3 regions of the Cedecea sp. NFIX57 genome follow, and region 2 is predicted to be linked to each of the others. Evidence: predicted binding sites of a transcription regulator. Region 2 holds the regulator's gene; each other region holds the start of a gene.

Region 1 (5,910 bases), on a different contig from region 2:
GTACTTGCGGCACGCACTGCTTATCACCCGGATCTCAGCGCCGAGCGCGTAGGGACCGGTCGGGAGTTATTTGGCGCATTGCGCGAACAGCTTTCGGGCGCTGAACAAGGCGCAACCTGCATTAAATTTTAAGCCCGTGGCAGCACTGCCCCGGAACAGATTAAAAGTGGCTAAGAGGCGCTCAGATGAAAAATTGGAAAACTACGGCAGAACAAATCCTGAAAACTGGCCCGGTTGTGCCGGTCATTGTTGTTAACAAGCTGGAACATGCTGTGCCGATGGCGAAAGCCCTGGTAGCCGGTGGCGTCCGCGTGCTGGAAGTCACGCTGCGTACAGCTTGTGCTATCGATGCCATTCGTGCGATTGCAAAAGAAGTGCCTGAAGCGATTATCGGCGCGGGTACCGTGTTGAACCCACAGCAGCTTGCGGAAGTGACCGAAGCGGGCGCGCAGTTCGCCATCAGCCCGGGCCTGACCGAGCCGCTGCTGAAAGCCGCGACGGAAGGCACTATTCCTTTGATCCCAGGCATCAGCACCGTTTCAGAACTGATGCTGGGGATGGACTACGGCCTGAAAGAGTTCAAATTCTTCCCGGCAGAAGCTAACGGTGGCACTAAAGCGCTGCAGGCCATTGCCGGGCCGTTCTCTCAGGTACGTTTCTGCCCAACCGGCGGCATCTCTCCGGCTAACTACCGCGATTACCTGGCGCTGAAAAGCGTGCTGTGCATCGGCGGTTCATGGCTGGTGCCGGCGGATGCGCTGGAAGCGGGCGATTATGACCGCATCACTAAGCTTGCCCGCGAAGCGGTGGAAGGCGCTAAGCTGTAAGCCATAAAAAAGCCCGCAGTACGCGGGCCTAATGATTCAGTCGCTCTCATTTGAGGGCGATTTTTTTATCCTTCAATTTTTACCTGTGCAGCTGACGCCACGGCTCTGGAAACTGCCTCATCGACGCTATTCCCGGTAGCCAACGCCACGCCCATACGGCGTTTACCTGCGATCTCCGGCTTACCAAACAGGCGAACCTGTAAACCGCCGCCCAGCGCAGCGCCTACATTGCTGAACTTGACGTTGTCGCTATGCAGCTCTGGCAGGATCACCGCCGATGCAGCAGGGCCATACTGACGAATGTCACCGATGGGCAGGCCGAGGAAGGCGCGAACGTGCAGGGCAAACTCAGACAGATCCTGCGAAATCAACGTCACCATGCCGGTGTCATGCGGGCGAGGGGAGACTTCACTGAAAATCACCTCATCGCCGCAGACAAACAGCTCAACGCCGAACAGGCCGTGGCCGCCCAGGGCGGTAACCACTTTTTCAGCAATCTCTTTCGATTTTGCCAGCGCGATGTCGCTCATCTGCTGCGGCTGCCAGGACTCACGGTAGTCGCCATCCTCCTGACGGTGGCCGATAGGTGCGCAGAAATGCACGCCATCAACGGCACTGATGGTTAGCAGGGTGATTTCAAAATCAAAATTGACCACGCCTTCGACGATGACGCGGCCTTTGCCAGCCCGTCCGCCAAGCTGTGCGTATTCCCAGGCTTTAGCCAATTGATCTGCGGTGCGGATGAAACTTTGACCTTTGCCGGAGGAGCTCATCACCGGTTTAACGATGCACGGCAAACCAATTTCCTGCACGGCCTGGCGGAAAGCGTCTTCACTGTCGGCGAAGCGGTAGCTGGAAGTGGGCAATTGAAGTTCTTCTGCGGCCAGGCGGCGGATCCCTTCGCGGTTCATGGTGAGTTTGGTGGCGCGGGCGCACGGCACCACGCGCTGGCCCTGGGCTTCAAGCTCCAGCAGGGCATCGGTAGCAATGGCTTCAATTTCAGGAACGATATAATCGGGCATTTCGGCGGCGACAAGCGCTTTTAGCGCTGCGGCATCCAGCATGTTAATCACGTGGCTGCGGTGCGCGACGTGCATCGCTGGTGCATTTGCATAGCGATCGACGGCGATAACTTCGACCCCGAGGCGCTGACACTCAATGGCCACTTCTTTACCCAATTCACCGGAGCCCAGCAGCATAACTCGCGTAGCTGCCGGGCGCAGAGCAGTTCCCAACGTTGACATGTGATTTAGCCTTAACAAAGAAAAAGACCGTGGAAGTATAAACGAAAACGTTTGCGTTGGCAGCGGCTTTCCGGCTTGTGTGATAAAATGAATATCGATATACTGGATAAATAAACAGGTAAAGCGGAGCTGCAAAATGGCGGTCGAGATTAAATATGTTGTGGTGAGAGAGGGACAAGAAAAAATGGCCTTTGCCAGTAAAAAGGATGCTGACGCTTACGACAAAATGCTGGATCTGGCTGAAGTCCTCGGCGACTGGCTGCAGCAAAGCCCGATTGCGCTGGATGAAGGCCAGAGCGATACCCTGGCGATGTGGATGGCGGAAAACAAGGATCTGCTGGCGGGGGTGCTGAAAAACGGCAAGCTGCCAGAGCCTGAAGTAAGCCAGTCTGAGCCAGATGTGGAATCTTCTGTGGCTGAGCAGTCGCCAGCGGCGGAAGACAACGTCAGCGAGCACCCCGGACGTAAGCGCACCAAAGCCGCGTGATACGTTGCAGCAGTAAGCGCCGGGCAGCCGGCGCGATTCTTTTCCCATCTTTAGCGCTGTCCGACGTTTCTTGACGTCCTGTGACCTACTCTCGACGAGTTAAGTCAACAGAGGGTTTCGTCATGAATAACTGGTTACAGCAGCTTCAGTCGCTCCTGGGGCAATCTACTTCCCCTCAATCTTCACAGCCTGCAGCCGGTAATGGCCCTGAAGGGATCGGTAAACTTCTGGTGCCGGGGGCGCTGGGCGGATTAGCCGGATTACTGCTGGCGAGTAAGTCGTCCCGCAAACTGTTAACAAAATACGGCACCAGTGCGCTCCTGGTCGGCGGCGGTGCGGTGGCCGGAAGCGTGTTATGGAACAAATACAAGGCACGCGTCCGTGAGAATCAGCCTGCATCAGCGGGTTATGATCATTCGCACTCGTCGGTTGATGTTCGTACCGAAAGATTAATTACCGCGCTGGTTTTTGCTGCCAAAAGCGACGGGCATATTGATGCAAAAGAGCGTCAGTTTATTGAGCAACAGCTGCGTGAAGTCGGCATCGACGGCGAAGGCAAAGCGCTTGTCGAACGAGCTATCGACAGGCCGTTAGATCCTCACCAGCTCGCGCAAGGGGTGAGAAACGAGGAAGAAGCGCTCGAGCTTTATTACCTAAGCTGTACGGCTATCGATATCGATCACTTTATGGAACGTAGCTATCTGAGCGCTCTGGGCGATGCGCTAAATATACCGCCGGATGTCCGCTCCGGTATTGAGCAAGATATTCAGCAGCAAAAACAACCGCTCGCGGTTTAATCCTCCTGCAATCATCCTGTGCCGGGTTTCTCCCGGCATTTTCTTTTAATCCTTCATGTTCCGCTTGCAAGCCCGGCTGAATTTGCCACCCTTACGGGGTGTTAAACGGAAAATGATGAAAGTGATGCCGCCAAAAGCCAAAAAAATACCTCACGCTATGATGCTGCATGGCGATACCCGCACGGATAACTATTACTGGTTGCGGGATGATGACCGCGCCGATCCCGATGTGCTGAAATACCTCGAGCAGGAAAATGATTACGGTAAAAGGATCATGGAGAGCCAGCGCGCGCTGCAGGATCAATTGCTCAACGAGATGATCGCTCGCGTTCCGCCTCATGATGTTTCCGCCCCCTATGTGAAGAACGGCTATCGCTACCGCCAGGTTTATGAAAAGGGTAATGAGTACGCGATATATCAGCGGCAATCTGCGGTCAGAGAAGAGTGGGCCGAGTGGGACGTGCTGCTGGATGCCAATCAGCGCGCTGCCCACAGCGAGTTTTACACGATGGGCGGGTTTGCTATTACGCCGGACAATACCGTGATGGCCCTGGCGGAGGACTATCTCTCTCGCCGTCAGTTCGGCATTCGTTTGCGTAATTTGAAAACCGGAAACTGGTACCCGGAGCTTTTGGATAACGTCTCGACCAGTTTTGTCTGGGCAAATGACTCCGCCACGCTTTATTACGTGCGCAAGCATCCCAAAACCTTACTGCCTTATCAGGTCTGGCGGCACACGCTGGGTCACCCGGTGGCCGATGACCAACTGGTGTATGAAGAAAAAGATGACGCTTTTTACGTCAGCGTGCACAAAACAACCTCCCAGCATTTTATTGTCATCCATCTTGCCAGCGCGACGACGAGTGAGGCTTTGTTATTGGATGCCGAACTGGCAGACGCCGAGCCGCAAGTTTTTGCCCCGCGCCGGAAAGATCATGAATACACTGTCGATCACTACCAGCATGGGTTCTACATTCGTTCCAACAAAGACGGTAAAAACTTCGGGCTCTACCGCTGCGTCGTGCGGGACGAAAAACAATGGGAAACGCTGATTGCCGCAAGGGAACAGGTCATGCTTGAAGACTTTACGCTGTTCCGCGACTGGCTGGTGGTTGCCGAGCGCCAGCAGGGGTTGACCAGCCTGCGTCAGATTAATCGCCATACGCGTGAGTCCACGGGCATCGCTTTTGACGATCCAGCCTATGTTACCTGGCTTGGCTACAACCCTGAGCCGGAGACCTCGCATTTACGCTACGGCTATTCTTCGATGACCACGCCGGATACGCTTTTCGAACTGGATATGGACAGCGGTGAGCGCCGGGTTATCAAGCAAACCCAGGTTGCCGGTTTTGACGCTAACAATTACCGCAGCGAGCATCTGTGGGTGACGGCGCGGGATGGCGTTCAGGTTCCGGTGTCGCTGGTTTATCACCGGAAACACTTTCGCCGGGGCAAAAGTCCTCTGTTGGTCTATGGCTATGGATCCTATGGCAGCAGTATGGATGCGGACTTTAGCAGCAGCCGTTTGAGCCTGCTGGACAGAGGTTTTGTCTTCGCTATTGCTCACGTACGCGGAGGCGGTGAACTGGGGCAACAATGGTATGAAGACGGTAAATACCTGAAAAAGATGAATACCTTTCACGACTATCTGGACGTGTGCGACGAGCTGCTCAGGCAGGAATATGGCGATCCTAAACTGCTTTATGGGATGGGCGGCAGCGCGGGTGGGATGCTGATGGGAGCAGCTATCAACCTGCGCCCTGAGTTATTTCACGGCGTGGTGGCTCAGGTGCCGTTTGTTGATGTGGTGACAACGATGCTGGATGAGTCGATTCCGCTCACCACCGGAGAGTTTGAAGAGTGGGGCAACCCCCAGGACGAAGAGTATTACCGCTACATGAAGCAATACAGCCCTTACGACCAGGTTCGCGAGCAGGCTTATCCCCATCTGCTGGTGACTACCGGGCTGCATGATTCACAGGTGCAGTATTGGGAGCCGGCTAAATGGGTTGCCAAATTACGCGACTATAAGCGGGATGAGACCTTGTTGCTGCTTTGTACCGACATGGATTCCGGGCACGGCGGTAAGTCGGGGCGCTTCAAATCTTACGAAGGCGTTGCGCTGGAGTTTGCTTTCCTGATTGCCCTGGCGCAGGGGACGCTGCCAGGGCGCGTGCATTAATCGGCCGCGCTGGCGGCCAGGTAATGTTTTAGCGTCATGCGGAGATCCGGCGCTAGCTCCTTGATGTTATTAAGCATCCAGCGAAGATAGCCCGGGTCATCTTCGGCTATTTCCGCAATGCGTTTGCCCCTGTATTTGCCAAACATCATGGTGGTCACCAGCGCCGGACGCCCGGTAATGGTGACCATATCTTCCGCGCTCCAGCCAGACACATCCATAATTCTCAACAGCAGGGCGGCGGTAATATAACAGTCGAACAAGGCGCGGTGATGATGCAGCCCGGCGGGGGTATCCACATGCAGCTTTAGCGATTTATACAAGCCCATGTTGCTGTACTTGATGCCCGGCCACAGGCGACGCGCCAGCTTCACCG
Region 2 (5,910 bases):
TGCTACCACGCTCAGAGCATACAAGGTCAGCAGCCACGGCAGCAGCTGTTTGCCGTTCCACTTTTGCAGCGCGCTGCGGCAGCCATAGCCGCCGATCAGGAAGGCGACCGTTTGCGGCATATAGCTCAGGCCAATTGCCGCTGGGCTGTAACCCATCTCATTCAGGATAAACGGCGAGCCGGTGAGCCAGGCGAAAAAGCTGGCTGAGCAGGCGGCGTAAATCAGTACGTTGCCGCCGTAAACGCGGGAACGTAATAAAGAGAAGAAGCTGACCTTATTGTCCTCAGTTTGCTCGTGGTGCTGCGTCCGGGGCTTGAGGCGCAGCGTAGGGATCATCAACAGCAAAGCGACAGCAAACAGCACGGCGAAAATCGCCTGCCATTCAAAATGGTTCAGCAGCCAGCTGCCTAGCAGCGGGGCCAGCGCCGGGGAAAGCCCGACCAGCGGCATGATGGTGGCAAAAATGCGACCAGCACGGTTGGCGGGGTAATAGTCAGTCACCAAAGCCTGCCAGCTAACGGCTGCCGAACAGACGCCCACGGCCTGAATAAAGCGCAGCACCAGCAGTGTGGTGGCATCCTGCACCCAAAGCATGCCGATACAGCCGATGGCAAACATAGCCAGGCCAATCAACAGCACGGGTTTTCTCCCGAAGCGGTCGGAAAGCGGGCCCCACATCAACTGGGCAAAAGCAAAGCCGGCGAGGAACAGGCTCAGGCTGGCGCTTACCGCAGAGGCGGTGGTGCCCAGATCTTGTTGAATGGCGGCGAAGGCGGGCAGGTACATGTCGGTGGCCAGGAAGCCCAGCACGCTCAACCCCGCGAGCCAGATAAGAAATCCCTTTGATGGTTGCATATTTCACTCTTGATTTTGATAGCAGGTTAACGGGGCAGGAGTCTACGGAGTGCAAAACCGCTTGTGAAACGCTAATATTTGCGAGTTGAATTCAAATTTTTTGCAGGCAAAAACATGTGGTCTGAATATTCACTGGAAGTGGTTGATGCTGTGGCTCGAAACGGCAGCTTTAGTGGCGCGGCCCAGGAGCTGCATCGCGTGCCCTCTGCCATCAGCTACACGGTGCGTCAGCTTGAAGAGTGGCTGGCCGTGCCGCTGTTTGAACGGCGTCACCGGGACGTTGAGTTGACCGCCGCCGGGGCGTTTTTTCTCAAGGAAGGTCGGTCTGTTATCAAAAAAATGATGGCAACGCGCCAGCAGTGTCAGCAGATAGCTAACGGCTGGCGCGGGCACTTGTCCATTGCGGTAGACAATATTGTTAAACCTGAACGTACCCGCCAGCTGGTGCTGGATTTTTATCGTCATTTTCCGGATATCGAATTACGCATTTCTCAGGAAGTGTTCAATGGCGTGTGGGACGCGCTGGCGGACGGACGGGTTGAGGCGGCGATTGGCGCCACGCAGGCGATCCCGGTCGGGGGGCGCTATGCGTTTCGGGACATGGGCGCGCTTAGCTGGCGCTGCGTGGTGTCTGCCGCTCATCCGCTTGCGCAACGGGAAGGTATTATTCTGGATGACGACATTCGTCCCTGGCCGTCCCTTGTGCTGGAAGACACATCCCGTTCTCTGCCCAAGCGTATTACCTGGCTGCTGGACAACCAGCGCCGGGTGGTGGTGCCGGACTGGGCGTCCGGGGCGGATTGCCTGATGGCAGGATTATGCATTGGCATGGTGCCGACGCACATTGCCCAGCCGTGGCTCGTCAGGGGCGACTGGAAGGAGTTAACGCTGGAAAACCCGTTCCCGGACGCGGCCTGCTGCCTGACGTGGCGGCAAGATGATGCCTCGCCCGCGCTGAGCTGGTTGCTGGATTATTTGGGCGACAGTGAGACGATGAATCAGGAGTGGCTGCAGGAGCCGGGTAACATACTTCCGGCTCCCGAAGAGGCTTAGCGGCGGTAATCGCGGAACGGGCCGTCGGCCACCGAGCGGCGTTCAATCAGACGCGGATGGACTTCAATCGTCTGCGACTCTTCGCGCTTATTAATGATGCGGTCGAGCAGCATGTTAAAGGCCGTTTCGCCCAGGCGCTCTTTCGGCTGGTGGATAGTGGTCAGCGCCGGAGAGAAATAGCGGGCGTTGCGCACGTTATCGTAGCCGATGATAGAAATGTCCTGCGGCACGCGCAGCCCCATTTCGTCCGCGGCGCAAATAGCACCCATCGCCATAATATCGCCGCCGCAGAAAACGGCAGTAGGGCGATGCGGTTGATTAAGCAGTTGCTGCATGGCGCGGTAACCGGACTCTGGTTCGAAATCACCCTGAACCACCCAGTTATCCGGCACTTTGATATTGGCTTCTTCAAGCGCCTTCAGGAACCCTGCATGGCGGCCGCCGCCGGTGTTACGCTCCAGCTGACCCGGGATAGCACCGATATCGCGATGGCCACGTTCAATCAGGTAGCGGCCTGCGAGGTAGCCGCCGTGGAAGGCGTTATCAACTACGGAGTCGGTAAAGTCGGCACGAGCTTCGCCCCAGTCCATCACTACCATAGGAATATGGCGGTACTCTTCCAGGGTTGAAAGCAGCGTATCAGGGTATTCGGAGCACATGACCAGCAGTCCGTCTACGCGCTTTTGCGCCATCATGGACAGGTACGCGCGCTGCTTTTCAAAGTTATTGTGCGCGTTGCCCAGAATCAGGGTGTAGCCCTTGGCGAAACAGCTGTTCTCAACGGATTCAATAATTTCCGCAAAATAAGGGGCTTCGCTTGAGGTGGCGAGCAGGCCGATAGATTTGGTGTGGTTGACCTTCAGGCTGCGCGCCACGGCGCTCGGCGAATAGTGCAGCTCTTTGATGGCCGCCCAGACGGCGTTGCGCGTCTCTTCCGCCACAAAACGGGTCTTGTTAATGACATGTGACACAGTGGTGGTGGAAACGTTTGCGCGCTTCGCTACGTCCTTAATCGTTGCCATTAGATGTCACTCCAGACCATATCGTAAACTCCTGATAACTCATGTGTTAAACGTTTGCCTTCGCTAACTCCTGGGGCAACACGTTGGTTGCAGGCCTGTCGGGGATGCGACATACAGCGGGAGGAGGGCGTTGCCGGGCGATACGCGGTAAATTAGCGAAGGATTTTGGCTTATCCCGGGGCAAAGTGGAAGAGGGAAAACCGATATCTGTGCAAATCCAGCAGGATTTTTATCGCTAATTGTGGGAAAATCACCCCACATACACTTTGTAGGGAAATAAAAGGAGCTTACGATGAGTACCGATCTGAAGTTTTCCGTGGTGACGACGGTTATCGTGCTGAGTCTGATTGTTGCCGGGGCGCTTACTGCCGTTCTGCACTGATTTACAAAGGGCCGCGAAAAGCGGCCCTTCTCTTAAACAGAAGAAAAGCGTTGCTTCCCTCCTTCGTATTTAACCGCTAAACATCAGCCCGCCAGGTTTTGCGCAACAAATTCCCAGTTGACCAGCGCCCAGAAATGGTCGAGATAGACCGGGCGCGCGTTGCGGTAGTCGATGTAGTAAGCGTGTTCCCACACGTCCACGGTCAGCAGCGGTTTTGCTCCGGTTGTGAGCGGGGTGCCTGCGTTAGAGGTCGAGACGATAGCCAGGCTGCCGTCGCTATTTTTCACAAGCCAGGTCCAGCCGGAGCCAAAGTTTTTGATGGCCGCTTCGGTGAACTGCTTTTTAAAGGCTTCCACGCTGCCAAAGGCGTGATTGATGGCGGCCAGCACGTCACCGGTCGGCTCCCCGCCGGCATTCGGCGCCAGGCAGTGCCAGTAGAACGTGTGGTTCCAGACCTGAGCCGCGTTATTGAAGATCCCGCCGTCAGATCCTTTCACAATCTCTTCCAGCGTTTTGCCTTCAAACGGGCTGCCTTTGATCAGATTATTCAGGTTAGTGACGTAGGTCTGGTGATGTTTGCCGTAATGGTATTCGAGGGTTTCGGCTGAAATATGCGGTGCCAGCGCATCTTTGGCATAGGGCAGGGCGGGTAGTTCGAACGACATGGCTTCACTCCTTGTTATTTTGTTTCACAATATAACTACAATTTGTGTAGTTATAAGGTTAGCAAATTACAGCTGAGTGAAAAAGCCAAATGAAACAACAAAATAAAACAGCCCGTTGCCGGGCTGTTAACATTTTAATCAGTTTTATTAGTCCTAAAGGGCGCGGAGAAGATTAACGAATAGTTTTCGGCGTCATCACCCGGCGAGCACCCACGTAGTGGCGCTGCCAGTAATCTTCGCTGAGGGAGGTGATCTGAATATCGCGACCGCTGCGCGGGGACTGAATAAACTTCCCGTTGCCGACGTAGACACCAACGTGATCGGCGGTGCCACGGCCCTGGGTACGGAAGAACACCAGGTCGCCGCTTTCCAGTTCACCGCGGTCAACGGAAGAGGCATCACGCAGGTGATACATTTCGTTGGCGGTACGCGGAATACGGATATTGACCAGATCTTTATAGGCGTAATAAATCAGCCCGCTGCAGTCGAAACCGGTGCGCGGGGAAGTGCCACCCCAGCGATACGGTTTACCAATTTGCCCCATCAGCTTGTTCATGGCCGTTTTTTGCGCTTTCTGCACGCGCACTTTATGCGCCTGCGCGATGGTCAGATTTTTTTCCGACTTCACCTTAACGCACTGCTTTTTATGCCCTTTACGATGGGTGCATTTTTCAGTGTAGGCAACGGTAGCGGAGGCTGGCTGTACGGCTAATTTCTGCGAGGTTTTTTTACTGCTGGTTTTAGCGAGGGTGCTGCTTTTGCCTGTGGTGGTGCGTTTAGCCACTTTGGCTTTTGCCGGCGAGGCGTCTTTTTTACCGGACTTCTTTTTGGTGGAGGCTGTGCTGACCTTCGGTTTTGCTTTCTCTTTACCCTTGTTGCTTTTACTGGTTGTTGTCTTTGCCGGATGGCCTTTTTGTGCAACAGGATGGCGGACGTGCTCAGACGCCTGTGCCAAAGGTGTATAGGGCAAAGCAAATAGCAGAGCACATAGCGTGATAGAGATTTTAGTTATCCGCGCCACTCGTCAATCCCCTGATAAATGAAGGCAAGATGCTAACCATCATGCCTGCGTATGATTTTTGCGAAACCCGACGATTCTAATGCAAAAAAGCCGATAATGTTAATAGGCAAATACTATTTAACGCTCAAAAGTGGAAGCTATAGCTAAAAAATTAACCATTCTCGGGAGTTATCCGCTGTTTAATTGATCTCGAATGAAGCAAATTGCTCATTTTCGCACGTCGTAAAAGTGTTATTCTTAAAGCATGTTTGCGCGTCGAGGGTAGAAGAAAAACCCTGGTAAAAATGGTGTTTTCTGCCCGGGGTGCAACTGGCTACAATGGCAGACTATTGCCGTATCAAGGTTTGAGGAAGCAAGACAATGAGCACTATTGAAAAAATCCAACGCCAGATCGCTGAGAACCCGATTCTTCTCTATATGAAAGGTTCCCCGAAGCTGCCTAGCTGCGGCTTCTCCGCTCAGGCCGTTCAGGCGCTGTCCGCCTGCGGCGAGCGCTTCGCCTATGTGGATATTCTGCAGAACCCGGACATCCGCGCTGAGCTGCCAAAATACGCTAACTGGCCAACGTTCCCGCAGCTGTGGGTGGACGGTGAGCTGGTCGGCGGCTGCGACATCATCATCGAGATGTACCAGCGCGGCGAACTACAGGCGCTTATCAAAGAGACTGCAGAGAAATACAAATCTGAAGAGCCAGGCGCAGAGTAATCTCGCCGGCCATGCCTGTACGGGATGGCGCTTTTCAATCTTGTTAACGCCCGGTGAATGTTTTCATCGGGCGTTTTGTTTTGATACTTCTGAGCCGATAACTCGCTTACACACATACTGTGGTCTCAAGGCATGTACGCCTCATTCTCTGCTTGATTTATTCGTACATTTGTTAAGCCAAAGTTCATCTTTATTTCCCGATAAAGG
Region 3 (5,910 bases), on a different contig from region 2:
AGATGCTGGCGGCAATATCACGAGAGTCATGCACGACATCTGCCAGCGCCTGAACATCGCGCAACGAGTAATCGGTTTCCAGCGCCAGCGTCTGACGCGCCGCATTGCTCATCACCAGGTGGCTTTCTACCTCGGGCAACTGCTGCAGGATTTGCAGTAAACGCACCCCATAAATGGCGCCACTGGCTCCGGAAATACCGACGATCAGTCGTTTCATTGAATTTGCCCCTAAGAATATCTGGGCTGACTTTGCCGCAAGATGAGACGGGATGCAAGGCTGGCCGGGCGGGGAGGTGAAGGAAGAACGTGCCTCTCCCCTTTGCAGGAGAGAGGCTAAGGCTGATTAGCCTTCGTTGTGCATCTCTAAGTTTTCCACTTCGTTCTGACGCGCCAGCGCTTTGGAGTCGTCGTTACGCAGGGATTCGAGATACTGCAGGTATTTGTGGTCAACGTCTTTTGTCACGTAGATGCCGTTAAAGACGGAGCATTCGAACTGGGTGATATCCGGGTTTTCCACGCGTACCGCTTCGATCAGATCGTCCAGATCCTGGAAAATCAGGCCGTCGGCGCCGATGATCTGGCGAATTTCATCCACTTCGCGACCGTGAGCAATCAGCTCATTGGCGCTTGGCATGTCGATGCCGTACACGTTAGGGAAGCGAATTTCCGGCGCCGCAGATGCCAGGTAAACTTTTTTGGCCCCAGCTTCACGCGCCATCTCGATAATCTGCTCCGAGGTGGTGCCACGCACGATGGAGTCATCCACCAGCAGCACGTTCTTGTCGCGGAATTCAGCGCGGTTGGCGTTCAGCTTACGGCGCACGGATTTACGGCGCAGCTGCTGGCCCGGCATGATAAACGTGCGGCCCACGTAGCGGTTTTTCACAAACCCCTGGCGGTACGGTTTCTCAAGAATGCGGGCGATTTCCAGCGCGATGTCGCAGGAGGTTTCTGGAATCGGAATGACCACGTCGATATCCAGGTCTTCCCATTCGCGGGCAATTTTCTCGCCAAGTTTTTTACCCATCTCAACGCGCGCGCTGTAGACGGAGATCTTGTCGATAAAGGAGTCCGGGCGAGCAAAGTACACGTACTCGAACAGGCAAGGATTGCTGACCGGGTTGTCGGCGCACTGGCGGGTGAACAGCTGGCCTTTCTCGGTAATGTAGACCGCTTCGCCCGGCGCGATATCACGCAGGAATTCAAAGCCCAGGGTGTCCAGCGCCACGCTCTCGGAGGCTACCATGTATTCGGTGCGGCCATCGCCCAGATCGCGTTTGCCGATCACCAGCGGGCGGATACCGTTCGGGTCGCGGAAGGCGACCATGCCGTGGCCGATAATCATCGCTACGCAGGCGTAAGCGCCGCGAATCTGGCGGTTAGTGGCTGCGATAGCGGCAAAAATGTTGTCGGCTTCCAGCGGATAATGACGGAAGTTATCCAGCTCACTGGCAAAGATATTGAGCAGGATTTCAGAATCAGAGGTGGTGTTAATGTGGCGGCGCTTTTCTTCAAACAGCTTTTTGCGCAGCTCGTGGGCATTGGTCAGATTACCGTTATGCGCCAGCGTAATCCCGTAAGGCGAGTTGACGTAGAAAGGCTGAGCTTCAGAAGCGCTGGAACTGCCGGCGGTGGGGTAACGCACGTGGCCAATACCCATATTCCCCTGCAGACGCTGCATGTGACGGGCTTCAAACACATCGCTCACCAGGCCATTCGCTTTACGCAGACGGAAGCAATTTAACGCGTCGATGGTGACGATGCCTGCGGCATCCTGGCCACGGTGCTGAAGCACCGTTAACGCATCATAAATCGACTGGTTTACCGGCATGAAACCGGCGATACCGACAATACCGCACATGTTGTCTTTTCCTCATTAAGCCACACCCCCCGCTACGATTAGCGGGGCAAGAAACTTGACGAGCTTTGCAGATAGTCAAAGAACCATCTGATGATGAAACTGAATTGCGGGATAAGCTGCGACTTTTGCCAGTCATCGCTTTTTGAAAAACCGGTAAAGGTATCCAGGAAGAACAGAATGGCGGAGACGATCAGTACGCCACGCAAGGCGCCAAAGCAGATCCCCAACACCCTGTCTGTACCCGACAGGCCGGTTTTTTGCACCAGTGCGCTAATCACATAATTGACTATCGCACCGACAATCAGCGTCGCGATAAACAGCACCGCGATAGCTATCCCATTACGTACCAGTTCGTCTTCAAAGCCAGTGAACCAGACTGACAGATAAGTGTAGTAATGACTGGCGACAAAGAAAGCACATCCCCAGGTCACAAGCGATAACGCTTCCTTCACAAACCCACGTATTACGCTTACCAGACAAGAAAAACCGATAACCGCAATGATGGCGTAATCTATCCAGACCATGAAAAAATCTCGTGATAAATTGCCCTGACGTCCAGTTCGGGGCGAATTCTAACAGAAAAAGAAAACGTTTGCGTAGGGATTTCCTTCCCCCGCGTAAATAAATAATGGCGTTGAAAAAAGCATCAACGCCATTAAAAAAGTGCCTGTTTTGCCTTCACTCCAGTGGAGAGAAGCGACGATGTGCCGTCGTTTTTCCCCTCACCCTAACCCTCTCCCCAGAGGGGCGAGGGAACAGCATGGTGCGATATTTTTCCCTTCACCCGAACCCTCTCCCAAAAGGGGTGAGGGAATAGCTCAGTGCAATCTCTTTCCCCCTCTCCCTTCCAGGGAGAGGGCCGGGGTGAGGGTCAGGCCACTAGCGCGGCGAGTAATTCATCACCACGCCGTTCAGGCCAGAAAGCGAATTCAGCTCGCCCAGCGAAGACTTCAGCTTATCCTTCGAGGCATCCGGCCCGACCAGAATACGGGTAATTTTCCCCTGCACAGGCGTGGTCGGCGAGGTGTAAACCTTGAACCCGGCCCCGCGCAGTTTACCAACAATTTCATTCACTTTGTCCGCATTTTTCAATGCGCCAAGCTGCACCACATAGGCTTGCCCGGTCGGTGCTTTGTCGGCTGGTTTTTCCGTCTTCGTCGGTTGTTCTGAGGCCATGGCAAGCTGCTGCCCGGTGTTATCATTGGCGGCAGGTTTAGGCTGCGGTTTTTCCACCGGCTTAGGCTTTGGTTTTTCCTGCACGGGCTGCGGCTTAGGCTGTTCGCGCGCGACAGGCACTTCGTCAACGCCCGCCGAGCCTTCATTCGGGATAGCCCCGCTGTTCAGCCCTGGCGGTACCGAAGCGCCCGCCCTTACCTCTTCCGCCGCGCCTTCCGGCGGCTGCGCTGGCAGAGCCTGAGTAGCCGCTGGCAGCATATCTGGCTCGTCACTGTCCCCTGGTTTTGGCACCAAAGGAATGGCGGCGAACTCGTCCTGATAATGTTTTTTCTGCCCGTCCAACAGACCCGGCAGCACAATAACGCCCAGTGCGACCAGAATAATGGTTCCGACTAATCGGTTTTGAAACTTACTCGCCACCTGCTCTCCCCGCGTCCAGTACTTCCATTACATGGGCCACCGTGTGGAACGAACCACACACCAGCACGGTATCTTCGGCCGTCGCTTCCGCCATGGCTGCATGCCATGCATCCGCCACGGTTGCAAATGTTCTGCCGTGACCAAGATGAGCCATAAGCTGCTCTGCGCTTGCGCCTCGCGGCCCTTCCAGCGGAGCACAATACCAGCTATCGACCTGAGGCGACAAACAGGCAAGCGTTCCGGCTATGTCTTTATCGTGTAGCATGCCAATCACCGCCAGCACGCGTCCCTGTTTTGGTAACACTGCCAGGCGACCCGCAAGATAAGCCGCCGCATGAGGATTATGGGCAACATCAAGAATCACGCGTGGTGCCTGAGACACAATCTGGAAGCGCCCCGGCAGCGTGGCATGCTCAATGCCATAGCGTATCGCGTTTTCACTCACGTTCAGTTTGCTGGCACGTAAAGCAGCCAGCGCCGTGGCGGCATTGGGCTGAGGAACCAACGGCAGCGGCAGGTTTTTCAGCTCGCCATGTCCGTCCCGGAATGTCCAGCCAGTGGCACTCACCTCATAATCCCAGTCAACGCCGCGACGCATTAGCTGTGCGCCCTTCTCCCGCGCCACATCGGCAATTGTCTGCGGCATATCCGGCTCACCCACAATCGCCGGATTATCTCGACGGAAAACGCCGGCTTTTTCGCGGCCAATGCTCTCACGATCCGGGCCAAGCCAGTCGGTGTGATCGAGCGCGATGCTGGTCACCACGGCCACATCGGAATCCACAATATTGGTGGCATCCAGACGCCCGCCAAGGCCGACCTCAAGAATTACCACGTCTACCGCCTGCTGTTTAAACAATAGCAAGGCCGAGAGCGTTCCGTATTCAAAATAAGTTAAGGAAATATCTTCGCGAGCGGCCTCTATTTCGGCAAACGAAGCGGTATGCAGGCCTTCAGGCAACTCTTCGCCCTGAATGCGAACGCGCTCGGTGTAACGCACCAGATGCGGGGAACTATAAACCCCTACGCGATAGCCATCGGCCATCAGCACGGTTTCAAGCGTACGGCAGGTTGTGCCTTTCCCGTTCGTACCCGCCACGGTGAAAACAGTAGGCGCAGGTTTCAGGACATCGAGCTTGCGCGCAACGTTGCTGATGCGCTCAAGGCCCATATCGATAGTGGTGGAATGAAGGTTTTCAAGATAGCAAAGCCACGTGGCCAGGGGCGACGTGGCTTGAGGAATAAGGTCTTTGTCCATGATGCCCACTTAACATGCACATAAAGAAAAGGGCAGAACCTGCTGGCCTGCCCTTAGTTGCGAATCAGGCCTCTTGACCCTGTTCCGGTGCTGGCGGAACCACAATCGGTTCACGCGGGGCTTCCGGATTTGGCGCCGGCAGATTCATAAACTTCGCCAGAATGCTCGCCAGTTTCAGGCGCATTTCCGGACGACGAACGATCATGTCGATAGCACCTTTTTCGATCAGGAACTCACTGCGCTGGAAGCCCGGCGGCAGTTTCTCACGAACGGTCTGCTCAATAACGCGTGGACCAGCAAAGCCAATCAGCGCTTTCGGCTCGGCGATGTTCAGGTCACCCAGCATCGCGAAGCTTGCGGAAACGCCGCCCATGGTTGGGTCAGTCAGCACGGAGATGTATGGCAGACCGCGTTCCTGCATTTTTGCCAGCGCAGCGCTGGTTTTCGCCATCTGCATCAGCGACATCAGCGCTTCCTGCATACGCGCCCCGCCGGAAGCGGAGAAGCAGACCATCGGGCAGTTGTCTTCCAGCGCCTGCTCAACGGCACGAACAAAACGCGCGCCAACTACGGAGCCCATTGAACCGCCCATAAAGGCGAACTCGAAGGCCGCAGCCACAACTGGCATACCGTGCAGGGTGCCTTTCATGACAACCAGCGCGTCTTTCTCGCCGGTCTCTTTCTGTGCGCTAACCAGACGATCTTTGTACTTCTTGGAGTCACGGAACTTCAGCAAATCTTTTGGCTCAAGCTCGCTCCCCAATTCCACCATTGTGCCTTCATCTAACAGGCTATGCAGGCGATCGCGGGCCGACATACGCATGTGGTGATCGCACTTAGGGCAGACGCCAAGATTGCGTTCCAGCTCGGCGCGGTACAGGACCTGGCCGCAGCTGTCGCACTTGGTCCACACCCCTTCAGGGATGCTCGCCTTGCGGGTGGGAGTAATATTGCTCTTATTGAGAATTCGTTCAATCCAGCTCATTGATGACCTTTCTGCTTGAACCTGGTCGATACCAGCTTTTCTGCGGCAGTTTTCCCTGCCCCAGACCATAAATGGTGCTCATTAAAACACAACGGCCCGCGACTTTGGATAAAAAAGTGGTCGAACCGCTGCCACGTATTATTTTGACTGCCGCGACGCCGCGCGTTTGTGGCGGATAACCTCCACCACGCCAGGCAGTATCGACACCAC

The links. The regulator PurR, encoded in region 2, represses purine synthesis genes. The targets are predictions, from matches to a motif close to CANGCAAACGTTTGCNTG.
Region 1: a site for PurR is predicted at 2,112-2,129, ahead of purT (formate-dependent phosphoribosylglycinamide formyltransferase). Genes of this name have one in related genera too.
Region 3: a site for PurR is predicted at 2,443-2,460, ahead of cvpA (colicin V production protein). Genes of this name have one in related genera too.

Annotation. Positions count from the first base shown of each region.
Region 1 covers NZ_FXAS01000002.1:249,248-255,157, reverse strand. The annotation lists gene edd (phosphogluconate dehydratase) at 1-132, shown strand, start outside; gene kdgA (bifunctional 4-hydroxy-2-oxoglutarate aldolase/2-dehydro-3-deoxy-phosphogluconate aldolase) at 186-827, shown strand; gene purT (formate-dependent phosphoribosylglycinamide formyltransferase) at 893-2,071, opposite strand; gene B9Y90_RS02590 (YebG family protein) at 2,208-2,558, shown strand; gene B9Y90_RS02585 (tellurite resistance TerB family protein) at 2,681-3,355, shown strand; gene ptrB (oligopeptidase B) at 3,480-5,537, shown strand; gene exoX (exodeoxyribonuclease X) at 5,534-5,910, opposite strand, start outside.
Region 2 covers NZ_FXAS01000026.1:63,867-69,776, forward strand. The annotation lists gene punC (purine nucleoside transporter PunC) at 1-855, opposite strand, end outside; gene punR (DNA-binding transcriptional activator PunR) at 970-1,908, shown strand; gene purR (HTH-type transcriptional repressor PurR) at 1,905-2,930, opposite strand; gene cydH (cytochrome bd-I oxidase subunit CydH) at 3,223-3,312, shown strand; gene sodB (superoxide dismutase [Fe]) at 3,396-3,977, opposite strand; gene B9Y90_RS19615 (C40 family peptidase) at 4,150-4,998, opposite strand; gene grxD (monothiol glutaredoxin 4) at 5,359-5,703, shown strand.
Region 3 covers NZ_FXAS01000001.1:118,351-124,260, reverse strand. The annotation lists gene B9Y90_RS00625 (UbiX family flavin prenyltransferase) at 1-217, opposite strand, end outside; gene purF (amidophosphoribosyltransferase) at 344-1,861, opposite strand; gene cvpA (colicin V production protein) at 1,900-2,385, opposite strand; gene dedD (cell division protein DedD) at 2,741-3,457, opposite strand; gene folC (bifunctional tetrahydrofolate synthase/dihydrofolate synthase) at 3,447-4,715, opposite strand; gene accD (acetyl-CoA carboxylase, carboxyltransferase subunit beta) at 4,780-5,700, opposite strand; gene B9Y90_RS00595 (DedA family protein) at 5,839-5,910, opposite strand, start outside.